DNA from 4 places in the Psychrobacillus sp. MER TA 171 genome. Region 1 is predicted to be linked to each of the others. Evidence: riboswitches for the same ligand, from Rfam matches in the RefSeq annotation. Region 1 holds a riboswitch; each other region holds the start of a gene.
The links. A riboswitch is a leader RNA that binds a small molecule or an ion and turns the genes downstream of it on or off. The one in region 1 is predicted to bind cobalamin.
Positions count from the first base shown of each region.

Region 2: another riboswitch for cobalamin. It lies ahead of M3627_RS00075 (ABC transporter substrate-binding protein); the one in region 1 lies ahead of M3627_RS11365 (hypothetical protein).
Region 3: another riboswitch for cobalamin. It lies ahead of mmgD (citrate synthase); the one in region 1 lies ahead of M3627_RS11365 (hypothetical protein).
Region 4: another riboswitch for cobalamin. It lies ahead of M3627_RS05520 (hypothetical protein); the one in region 1 lies ahead of M3627_RS11365 (hypothetical protein).

Region 1 is NZ_JAMAWN010000010.1:110,977-114,145, forward strand. Features, by position in the region: gene M3627_RS11360 (MFS transporter) at 1-1,208, opposite strand, end outside; cobalamin riboswitch at 1,312-1,504, shown strand; gene M3627_RS11365 (hypothetical protein) at 1,732-1,950, shown strand; gene M3627_RS11370 (hypothetical protein) at 2,284-2,460, opposite strand; gene M3627_RS11375 (metal ABC transporter solute-binding protein, Zn/Mn family) at 2,752-3,169, shown strand, end outside.
Region 2 is NZ_JAMAWN010000001.1:13,871-17,039, reverse strand. Features, by position in the region: gene M3627_RS00080 (iron ABC transporter permease) at 1-463, opposite strand, end outside; gene M3627_RS00075 (ABC transporter substrate-binding protein) at 468-1,421, opposite strand; cobalamin riboswitch at 1,543-1,684, opposite strand; gene M3627_RS00070 (DUF1963 domain-containing protein) at 2,340-3,020, opposite strand; partial or broken gene M3627_RS00065 (immunity protein Imm33 domain-containing protein) at 3,033-3,169, opposite strand, start outside.
Region 3 is NZ_JAMAWN010000007.1:29,735-32,903, reverse strand. Features, by position in the region: gene M3627_RS08395 (2-methylcitrate dehydratase) at 1-221, opposite strand, end outside; gene mmgD (citrate synthase) at 308-1,438, opposite strand; cobalamin riboswitch at 1,722-1,917, opposite strand; gene M3627_RS08385 (hypothetical protein) at 2,266-2,565, opposite strand; gene M3627_RS08380 (hypothetical protein) at 3,065-3,169, opposite strand, start outside.
Region 4 is NZ_JAMAWN010000004.1:59,632-62,800, reverse strand. Features, by position in the region: gene M3627_RS05530 (HAAS signaling domain-containing protein) at 1-46, opposite strand, end outside; gene M3627_RS05525 (ABC transporter substrate-binding protein) at 169-1,107, opposite strand; gene M3627_RS05520 (hypothetical protein) at 1,111-1,650, opposite strand; cobalamin riboswitch at 1,821-2,010, opposite strand; gene M3627_RS05515 (VanZ family protein) at 2,123-2,596, shown strand; gene M3627_RS05510 (GerW family sporulation protein) at 2,638-3,030, opposite strand; gene M3627_RS05505 (GNAT family N-acetyltransferase) at 3,043-3,169, opposite strand, start outside.

The DNA of each region.
Region 1 (3,169 bases):
AGAAGAGAACGGTAAAAAAATAGAACTGGACTTAAAATAAGCGCACTTACTATAATTGCAGTCTTAATAGTAAGGGTTGTGGCAATATACCCAATAACAGGTCCACCGCTTATTTGCCCAACTGCATCCACCTGCCCTTTTACAGAGAAAAATGTTGCCCGAGTAGAAGAGTCTGGTATGATTTTATTTAACCAAATGTCCTCTAATGGGGACATTACCTTCCGACTAACTTGGATTATTACATAGCAAATAAACAAACCAATAATATAGCTCGAAAATGCAAAGCCTATTAATGCTACCACTATACTGGAGCAACCAATAAAAAGAGCGATATATATTCGGTGCAATTCTTGATAAATCGTACTTTTATTTAAAAAGTGAAGCAACATATATGACAGCAGCACGACAACTAATTGAATTCCTCCAGTTAATAGCACCAGTCGTTCATTGGACAAGGTAGTTATTTCAGCCATTTCTAATAGATGAGGAAGCCACAGACGATCGAAACCTTCACTATAAAAACCTATAAACAGAGCGATTAGAAATAGCATACGAAGTATAAAGCTAGTTCTGGAGAAAAGAATGATTTTATCTAAGTTCTCCTTCATTGTCTCCCATGCACCAACTGTTTCGCTTCTTTTCAAAGGTTTAAAATGATTCTCTTGCATAAAGAATATTAGTAAAACAGCTAAACCAATCATACATAATCCTCCTACTATAATCGGTAGATGGATTAGGTAGGAGCCGATTAATACGCTTAACGGAATGGCAACTAATTGGCCAAGGTTACCAGCCTTAGCTCCTCTCATATATGCAGATGAGGCCTTTTCTTCTCCTATTTCATCAGCTATCCAGGCTTGCAATGACCCGCTAGTAAAGGTATACCCTATCCCCCATGCCACTTGAGCCAATAAAACCGTAATAAAAAAAGGAAACAAGCCCTCTAATAAAAAACCAACTCCTATTAGAAAGTAACCAATGATAACGGATAGCTTCCGGCTCTTTAAATCAGACACGATACTAGTTGGAATCTCAAAGAGAAATACGGTTATCTCCAACACAGTTCCCACTAAAACTAGTTGCAACGGATCCAGCTTAACAACGCTTACTTGATACAACAAACTGACTGTAAATATAAAAGTAAAAAATAATTGCGATAGAAAGCAAATATAAATATACAGCCGATATGGGTCCTTTAAACTACTCATTTACCTCACCTCTCCACTTGATTATAAAAAGAGAAGCAGTCCACGACTTATCCAAATTTGCTATATTGACTAACTTTTTTTATGTTATAGTGAAAGAACAATTAAATAATGTGTAGATTTAGGTGTTCTTTTAATTGCAAAAGAACTTAAAAGGGAAGTTCGGTGAAAGACCGACGCTGTCCCGCAACTGTAAATGTGAGCAATACTTTATAAACCACTGTATGTATGGATACTACGGGAAGGAAGGTAACGCGATGACCATGAGCCAGGAGACCTGCCTATTTCAAGTACACACCACGACCCTACGAGGATAGGAGGTGCTAAGTGTAACTATGACAAGCAAAGCTTGAAAATACTGCCGTACGAAAAGACATACTAAAATCCACTGGAGCGAACAGACTCCTTATTTAATCGTGGTTTTTATTTGTTTCCTAGCGTACTGACTATTAAATCATACTAACCAAGCATCCTCTTTTATAAAAAAGAGGATGCTTTTTATGTTAAAAACGAAAGGATTTTGGAAATGAGAAAAGAGATTTTTATGGAGCAATTTAAGCAAGTATTAATGACAAACCAGGTTGCAAGTACCTCGATATCTCTACAGTCTACCTTTGAGGAAATGAAAAAAGAAATTGAGCTTAACTCAGTATGGAGTATAGAAGAAAGAAATCTTTTTCTTCACCACTTAAATGTTGCACACCGTCAGATTAAACAAGAGATTGCTGGAATAGAGCAGGAATAAATAGAATACATATGTCAGTCAATTTCATAAATAGAGCTTTACCAATTAACACGAACCGTATTAATTGTAGCGACAGGCGGCGACTCCAGCGAGATGAGGGAGACAGATAAGACATCACAACCACGCGCGCAAGCGATGGGTGATGGCTTATCGCTCACCCCGCGAGAAAGCGTCGGGTTGGCGCGGAAATCAATTCTGCTTCTACACATATAAAAGCATATATAAATCACTGTTTTTACTAATTGTTCATGTTTGGCTTTTTAAAATAGAATTATGAAATTGACTCTTTTAAAAAAGCGAACCAATGACGTTAGTCATTTGGTTCGCTAATTCCTATAGATCTTGATAATCCCTTTGATATTTACCGCCATCTTTAACCTCTGAATGATACAAAGCCTTCAGAGCAAAGCTTTTTTCTAAATCATGCTCCTTCATTACTTCCTTTAATCTTTTAGCTAAATCAGGACTGAACTTAACAAGCTCTTCCATTTTAGATTTTGAATATTGCATTACATTACCTCCCCACTATCATTGTTTATACAGTATAGCACTTTGACATAAAGACATACGAAAATTTCAGTTTAGCCTAATTAAATTTCTACCACTCTAACTCATAAAAATAGACAATCACATTTTTTCCAATTTTGCATAAATTAATTTGACAATTCTAAAAAGATGAGTTAACCTAATGAACAAATGTTTCCTAAGGGAAAATAATTATCTTTTAAGAAATTTATATTTTTTTATTCTAAAAGTTTCCCTGAGGAAATAATTTATAACAAAGGAAAAGGAGTGTAGTAAATGAAAAAATTATTTTTATTATTTTTTGCTGTAGTTTTATTGGCTGGATGTAATGACCAAAACAATGGAAAGGCGGAAGCTGATAAACCACTAGTAGTTACAACTACAGGTCAGGTTGCTGATGCCGTAAAGACGATAGCCGGGGATATGGTAGAAGTTAAATCCTTGATGGGACCAGGAGTAGATCCACATCTTTATAAGGCGACTCAAGGAGACTTACAAATATTAGAGGATGCTGACATGATTTTTTATAACGGTCTAGAGCTTGAAGGAAAGATGAGCGACATTTTCGAGAAAATGAAGAAAGAAAAAACTGTTGTAGCAATTGGGGAGTCAGTCCCAAAAGAGAGACTATTAAATGATGAGGAGCATCCGGAATTATTTGATCCACATATTTGGTTCGATATCGAACTTTGGA
Region 2 (3,169 bases), on a different contig from region 1:
AGCCGAGAAACGAGCTAAAGATAATGCCTGTTAAAATAATAGTTTCCATTTTCATCGCTCGATCAACAAGCTTCGCAAAGGATATGACGATCAGCATAGTGATTAACGCCCCTGCCATACTGAAAACAGGCAAGGTGAACATTCCTAAAAAAGGTACTGATATTCCAAAAAAGAGTGTAGCCACTGCACCAACTGATGCTCCGGACGACACTCCCAATGTATAAGGATCGGCTAGCGGATTTTTAAGCAGACTTTGAAAAGCTGCTCCCGCTATTGCCAGGGATGCTCCGACTAATCCTGCGAGTATAACTCGCGGCATGCGAATCTTCCAGACGATATTTGTTGCAATCGCATCTGTACCCGTATCCCATAAAGTACTGATCGGTACCTTTACAGATCCGACCGACACACCTAGCCAAATGGCTACGATTAACGTAGCCAGTGACAAGATATAACCGATCATTGATTTACTCACTAAATGCCTCCGGATAAATAGCCTTAGCCACTTCCTCTAGGCCTTCTACTAAACGTGGACCTGGACGACTCGTTGCATCCTCATCCACTTGTACCACCTCATCGTTTTGAATGGCAGTCACTGTGTCAAAGCCATCACGCTGCTTCACCTTTTCTACAATTCCTTCCACGTAGTCATAGGTGATTAACATTACATCTGGGTTACGGCTTACTATTTCCTCTGGGTTAACTTGAAACCAGCCATCTTGATCGGCCATAATGTTTTCTGCATTGACCATCGTCAAAATTTCTTGCATAAATGTCCCATTACCAGGAGTATAGATTTCTGGTACATCGGAAGTTTCTACGAATACTGTTTTCTTTGTCTCTACTTTTGCAACTTTTTCTTGAATTTCATCAACCTTTGCCTTCATATCCTCTATAACGGCTTGTGATTCCTCATATTTCCCCGTTGCTCGGCCAATTTGTTCAATAGTTGTATAGGTTAAGTTAAAATCCTTTGCATCCTGTACAACATATACCTTTACACCAGCATCTCGAAGCTGCTGTAATCCTGACTCTGCCATTGAAACAATGGATTCATGAGCGAATACGATATCCGGACTTAAAGAGATAATTTTTTCAATGTTATACTCCATGCCACCAATTTTTTCTTTTTCTAAGGCTTCCTTAGGGTAGCTCTCATAATCATTTACACCGATAATTTCATCATCTAGCCCTAAAGCAAATAGAATTTCCGTGTTACTCGGAATCATAGATATAATGGATGTCGGAGCTTCCTCTAGCGTAATTTCTTGTCCTACTGCATCCGTCAGTGTAAGTGGGAATGCCGTTTCTGAGTTACCAATTTCTTGGCTACTTTCTTTTTCTGTTGGAAGTGTCTCTTGCTCATTACAACCACCTAAAATCAGCAAGGTCATTCCAATAATTAACCACAGTTTCTTCATCCTTTATTCCTCCTAAATATAGACAACAAAAAATCCCCCATCCTAGGATGAGAGATAGATAGGTATAAATCAGCCACGAAAAACCGAAAGCGGACCTACACCAGACCTATCCGCGTAGGTAATGGGTGTGTACGTAAAGGCAGGTTTTCTGGCTTATGATGCATATGCATCACTTACAGTGGCGGGACCGCGCTGGACTTTAACCAGCTTCCCTTTTAACTCTAGTAACCGATAACTAGAGCACCTTTAAGCAAATGTTATTCTATTGTTTCTTGCATTTATTATACCTTATATTTAGATGTTGTCGAGTTGAAGTCGGTATTTGAAAAAGCATACATTTTATACATTTCAACAATACGAACGATTAATAAAGAATATTGAAGTTTATATGCTTTTAAATGTGGAAAGTAGAATAGATTTCCGCTCTGGCGGACGCTTTCCGCGGGGGGGAGCGATAAGCCCTCACCCATCGCTTACGCGCGTGGCTGTGAGGTCTTATCGCTCCGCCTGCCACTTCAATCAATAATTAGAAAAGGTTCATGGTTGATTGGTAAAGACTTCTTTATAATATATAAAACACAACTTTAACCTTAAAAAAGCTTAATATAGTAGTTTTTCATCGCGATTTTTTGTTTTCATCATTGTTTTTTTCAATCGTTTCTCGTACTTCTTTTAGTATTTTTTCGTTGCTTTTGATTGTTCTCGTGCTGTTTTCAGGATATTTGGTTTATTTTCTTCTTTCCATCCAGTCAAAAAGAACACCCTCTCTTAGTTGTGTACAACTGAAATTCGCTCCATCTTCTTAATATATCTAAAAACAAAGGGAATAATTGAATCAAAACATTTTGAGATAAATAATAATATAAAAAAACTTTTACTGAAATGAGCTTTAATCCATTACTACTTTTTTACCTGCTATTAATAAAAATCACAGTATACAATCCAATCTTGTTTGCGTTGATTAAAGAAAAAATAAAAACTACCACTATCAACTATATTGAATTGTGCCTTCGGATCGGAGCTTATTTGAAAAACAAATGGATATTCTTCACCGTATGAAACTCCACTCTGTGTATAAGTGGGGTACCCACCGATCTTATGCATAGGATAGATATCCTCCACGATGTCATCGTAATATTCAATATCCTCCTCCAATTCAAGACGTAAAATCTCATCTTGGACTTCCGTTTCTATATCTTCAGAATCCCAGGCAGGAGTATCGTTCTTAACCAATCTTGGCTGTAACGGAAAAGACTTTATCCTCGCAGATTGGTTATTTATTTTTTGTAATCCATTGAAGCTTGTATAGCAATTGATAATAAAAAAAGGCGCTAGGTTATCATCATTTAAATGATCATATACATTAAAGTCCATATAAATGGTGATTAGTTGAATATTTTCCAATTCCTCCGGTACGTAAGGGAGATTGTTTAAAAAAATTGTACTTAAAGGCTCGTACTGTGAAGGTATATTTTCTTCTTTTCCCCACATGACCTTTCCAATCCAGCTCTCTCCTAATTCTTCCGTTGGTCGATAACCACCCGTCTCAAAAATGGTAGCTTGCTTAAATAGTACTTTTTTTAATTGAGCAATGTTCATATAAATCCCCTCCTAAGCTAAGTAAGACTCCCAATCGTAATCTTCTATTTTATAGAAGACACCGTGGTCATTTCTTTCATATGCACATAGAGGTGGCTCATCAATAAAAGATAGAACAGAGTCATCTATATTTAAAATTACACCTATGG
Region 3 (3,169 bases), on a different contig from region 1:
GATCCATTAGGAACAACCGTTCCTGGCACAACAGGACCTAATAGCTTTGTGCATTCCGGGTAATTGAGTGCGAGAATACCGCATCCAACCGTGTCTAATAATACGTACTGGGCTGTTTGAAAAGCTTCGGTGCTTACTATGTCCTTATGCAAAACATAATCCGCTATTTCCTCTAGTAAACTATCCGTCTTCGTTCGATCATTTATATATAACAAGTTCATCTTTCCTTCCTGATGATATTAGTTTAAAATTGTAGTGGATGTTTTGCAGAACATCCACTTGGCGGCGTGCTTAAGCTACTATTTGTCTATTGGTTGATAATAATGGCGCGTCGCTCGCCTGTATAATGCACTCTTGGACGGAATAATCGATTATGTGCATGCTGTTCCATAACATGTGCGCATAATCCTATTGTTCTAGAACTAAAGAAAATTGGTGTATATAGAGGAATCGGAATACCAAGCATCCAATATACGGGTGCTGCATAATAGTCAAGATTTGGGTAGATACCTTTTTCTCTTTCCATTATTCTTTCCCCAGCTTCACACATTTGATAAAGAAGATCATCTCCCTTTACCTCACACAATTGACGTAAAGCATCTTTCATAATAGTCGCTCTAGGATCCATTTTTTTCATATAAACTCGGTGACCAAATCCCATAATTCGATCTTTATTTGCTAGTTTTGCTTTAAGCACTTTTTCAAATTCCGCTACCGTTTTTGCTTCTAACAACATGTACATGACTGCTTCGTTTGCTCCACCATGCAAATTACCTTTCAAGGAAGCCACTGCGCCAGTGAGTGCTCCGTACATGTCGGATTTTGTGGAGGCGATCACTCTTGCTGTAAAGGTCGAGTTGGGCATCTCATGCTCACTATATAAAACAAGCGAACGGTCAAATATCTTTTCTTCTAAGGGGGTAGGTTTTTTCCCTGTTAGCATATAAAAAAAGTTTGCACTATACGACAATTCTCGAAGAGGTGCTATTACATCTTCTTTCTGGATGACTCTATAGCTATTTGCAACTAGATTAGGAACCTTTCCCAATAGTTTGTATGCCTTTTTCAAATTTGCTTCCACCGTGCAATCATCGATTTCTTGATCAAACCCTGCAAGAGAAGAAAGCCCCGTACGCAAAGCGTCCATTGGATGAGTATTGCTAGGTAATAGCGTAAAGATATCTAATATTTCCTTTGGTACATCATATTCACCTTTTAATACTTCTTCCAAAGCAACTTTTTCTACTGTATTTGGAATTTCCCCTTCTAGTAAAAGGTGAACAATATCTAAATATTGGCTTGTCTTCGATAACTCAATTAGATCATATCCTTGAATAACAATTTCGCCTTGTACTGTATCTAGAAACGAAATTTCCGTTTCCGCCGCGACTACACCGTCGAGGCCAGGATAATATTTCTGTTCGGTTTCGGTTTCCATTTCTCTTCCTCCCATCCCCATTTACATTTTTAGCACTTGAAAGCCCTTACAAAAAGCTATAAAATTACTCTTTTCGCTTAAGTTTTTCATGTTTCCACAAACAAATATGCTAGTGAAAGAAAATAATCCTCATTTTCAATTCGATTGTTTAAAAAAATAAACAATAAAAAAACAACTTCTTTTAAGAAGTTGTTAAGACACGAAGGAATACTTTAATAAACATGTTTAATAAGAAAACACGCCCATAACTCTCGCACTTAACACCCCCTATCCTCGTAGGTATTGATGCATGCTAAAATAGGCAGGTCTCCTGGCTTATGATCATCGCTTTTCGTACCTTCCCATCTTCTCTTTAAGAAAACAGTGGCTTTTTCGAATCGCTCCCATATACAGTTGCGGGACAGCGTCGGACTCTAACCGAACTTCCCTATTAAGCCGAATAGTCAATACTAAGCGGCACCTATTTCTACACCTATTCAATTTTCTATTTCAACATATCAAATATTCTTAAAATTTGCAATATTTTTTAAGGCATTTTAATATTTTCTATTTAAAAAATGAAAACACTAAATTTAGATTATAAATGATCAATCTTTATTGTAAATTATCTAATTTATTTCAAAGCCACATCAACAACTTCCATTTACTTAGGACAAGAACATTCATACTAAATAACGAAAAATACCTATGTAGCATCTACTATCTTTTTATTAAAGTGAATGAAGATTCTTGTCCTTGTACAGTTCACTATAAAAAATATGTATATTTATTCATTAAATACAAAAAGCATCCAAATTTCTTTTGGACGCCTTTTGTCTGATAATGTATTAAAATTTTACTTCACATCTATAGAAATTACTTGATGCACTCATGTTTTGAAGATAAAAGCGATGTTCACCAGTTACTCTTGCCTTTGTAACCATAACAATGCCACCTTCGTTACCCTTAACTGTAGATATTATATTCCAGTTCGGATCATAAACTATCATCCTTCTTTGCTCAGCTGGCCCATAAGTTGAAAACTGCGTACTAGTACCCGCTCCAACCAAATAATGCTTTCCGGAAGTTTCACTATTTCCTAAAGTAGCATACCACGTACTAGTTCCATTTGTACCAAACTGCGGCATGTATTCCTCTTTTGTAAGTTCCTCTTTTACAAGTTCATTATAATCAATAATGTATTTGTTATTATCTTTAGTTTAAGTGAAAACCTTCACATTCTTATTCAAATCTTAACATAACCATCCAATTTGTTCCTATCTGTTTTTTAATAAATTAATAATTGAAAGCTCGGATCTCCTGATATCCCTTTCTCCAACTCGGTTGAATACTACCCTTTTTCCTTTAATTCATCCTTTTTGCTCGATATTCCGGCGTTTTTGCGTTAATCCTTCTTGTAGCAACCCCACCGTAGATTAAAAACCTCACTATTCTACATAAATAAAATTGCACTGAACTAAATGGGGTAGACCAACAATATCACTCACTTAATCCATGATTCAAACGAAAACAAACAGCCAATCGCGGGTTCAATACCGTCAATTGGCTGCATGATAGGGTGTTTTATTCCTGTCTCAAAAATTATAGTCAGTGCCCTCCACCCCCAACAAAGTTTTTTTATGTCTATTATGACTCAAAAGCTGTTTTATCTGGAAATATACCATTTTCTCTTACAAGGCAAACTGCCAATCTTTGAGCAGCTCGATCAAAATAAAACTTAGAGGGAATATT
Region 4 (3,169 bases), on a different contig from region 1:
TATATAGCTGTTTTTCTAATGTCTCAATATAAACGTTTGCTGTCACTTCTAACTCCTCCTCGGTACTATTCATTAAATAGTACTATACCATAACACTATTATCCATTGCAAGGTACCTGTTTTAAAATAAAAGAAGATGGCCTCCTCAAAACGAGACCATCCTTTACTTTATTTAAATAATTCTGGATAAACGGTTTTGGCTACTAGTTCCACAGCTTCACCAATTCGTGGACCAGGGCGAGACATTATGTCCGAATCTAATTGGAAGATGGCGTTGTTTTGTACAGCCTCTAGCTGGTTCCAGCCTGGACGAGCCTTAATCTCACCAATTGGATCTTCTACATAATTTACGGTAGTTAAGATAATCGGAGGATTTTTCTTAATGACATCTTCCTCAGATAATTTAATCCATCCCTCTTGGTCTCCAAAAATGTTCACAACAGAAGCATTATTCAAAACTTCTTGTTGAAACGTATTTTTACCAGTTGTAAAAATTTCAGGAGAGGGGCTTATCTCAAAATAAACTTGTTTCTGATTAGCTACACCCGATACTTTGTCCTCAACACTTTGAATAGTAGTTTTAATAGAGTTAACAAGGTTTATTCCTTTATCCTCAACTCCCATTACTGCGGCCAACTGTTCAATATCACCATAGACGTCTTCAAATGACAGTGCCGATTGAATGACAAAAACGTCTAAACCCGCATCTTCCAACACTTTAAGCTCTTCCTCAGAACCGGTGGTATACGCTATCACTACATCTGGGCTTATCTCTAAAATCCGTTCTGCATTAAAGCTCATAGAATCGGAAATTCTTTCAATTTCCAGTGCTTCTTCTGGATAGGTATCATACTCTGTAGCTCCCACTATTTTATCTCCCACGCCAAGGGCAAATAGAATTTCTGTGTTGCTTGGTTGTAGAGACACAACCGAGTCGGGAACTTCTTCAAATGTAATTTCGTTCCCCATATCGTCCGTTACAGTGTATTCCTTTACTTCTTGTACAGAATCTGTTTCAACAGCTGTATTCTTTTCAGCCTCTTGGCAGCCTACAAGTAAGATAGAAAGTATTAGTACCGCTAACCAATTTCTTAATTGTTTATTCATATGTTAATCCCCCAATTCTTTCTTTTTTCTCATGGGATATGATTTACTGACAAATTGAATCTCGTCAACTCCATGATACTTATTTACATATACCGCCATTGCAAACAATACATTTGCTAATAGCTGCGTGTAGTCAAATAAAATCTCAGGTACTTCTCTTTCTAAAGAGACTTTATGTAAAGCTCTGACCGACTTTTTTGCTTCACTTCGACATACGTGCAACTCACAAGCAACCGTTGAACCTTGTGGAAGTACGAATATATCTACTCTTCCTTCTACTTCGCTTACGTAGGAATCGTACATATCGCTGAGGATTTGTAAATCTTCTTCATGGATCGCGAGCTTCCCTCTGACAGACCCATTTAAGTGGTATGCCATCGGGGCCAAATACATAAGGTCCTCATATACTCTTGGAATATCTTTTGTTAAAGAAGCAGCCAAGCCGATACGTGTCGTCAGTGAGTCCGTTCGAATCTCAAAGTCTACTGTAGAAGGCTTCTCTCTCATAAACGGATAACAAATATAACGCATGTCCTTTTTCACCTTTTCCCCTCCCTTCCTAGTAAATGTGAACATATGCAATACAATACTCGACCTCTTACAGCACAAAAAACGCCACCCCAAAAAGGGCGGCGCAATACTATTTATCGTTTTATAAATTCAATCGAAAAAATAGACACGTGCCGTACAACCCCTTAACTTCCGAAGAGTATTTATACGTTCAAGAAAAGGCTGGTCTCCTGGCTCATGCATCATTTTACTCTAAGAACCTTCCCATCGACTTCTAGCCGACAGTGGTATTTTTCTTATTTCATCTGCATTTACAGTTGCGGATACAGCTTCGGTTTTTCACCGAATTCCCAATTAAGCTGACAAGTCAGCACCTTTTCCCTGCAATAAATTATTCACTTATCGTAAGTGTACCATAGCGTATCATTTTGGGATAGAAATGGTTATCTAGTGTTAAAACTAGTAATTAGTTTGTTTCTTGTTCAGTTTATGCTACTGTTTTTATATGAAAAAATATATCCCACTATTACTTTTAATTCTCTTTGTATTTATTGCTTCGGGTCAAACTTCCGAGCAGCAATCTTTAGAGGCTGTGCTTAAAAACTGGCTTCCCAACAAGCCATTGGAATCCTTTTTGTCTTTATTTCATATTCCATATTGGGGATTTTATGTCTCTGTCGAGGAACGTGGCTACTATGCATTTGTTGAATTTTTAATCAGAAAAGGAACGCACTTTTTTTATTTTGGTTTGATTGGATTAGCCATTTATATTGCTTTACCGAAAAAAAAGTACAGAAAGCTGTTGGCCATACTGATTACCTTTTTTCTAGGAGCAGCAGATGAATTCCATCAATCCTTTACGAGTGGACGATCTGCACTCTTTCAGGATGTTCTATTAGATACAAGTGGCGCAATTTTTGCCATGCTATTGCTAACGCTTGTTCAATGGTTAAAGAATAGAAAAAACGCTACCCACTAAATTTAAAAGGTAGCGTTTTTCTATTAAGCTATTTAAAGAACTTATTTTCGACTTTTCTTTAATAGGAAGGCAAGACCTAAGGTGATAATGGAGAACACAGTAAGTAATTGATTAATCGGAAGTATAGGCTTGAATTTTACATTTTCCTCGGTGATTTCATAAACTCCAACTGGTTTAATCGAAAATACACCACCTGCTCCTTCTCCTTGACCACTAGCATTTTGCTCGTCTGTAAATCCACCGCCTCCTCCTCCACCTACGAAGTAGTTCACTTTGGCTACTGGCAGAATCCGTTTATTGTCCATAATAATTGGGTCCCCGTATATTAAAGAAGCATCCTTTTCTCTAGAAAACTTTTCAAAAATAGAACGTATTGGTGTTTGTATCATAGGCAGCTTGGTATTATCCTTTTGTTTACTTGTCTTTTCCTCCATACTATCTCTCCTTTATTTTAATATAAGGGTCATATGATGTTCCTCGTAATAAACATCTCTTTCCTTTAAAGCCATTTCTTCTGTTCCAAATACTTTAAATCCTAGCTGCAGGTATAAATTTTTTGCAGACTCATTACTA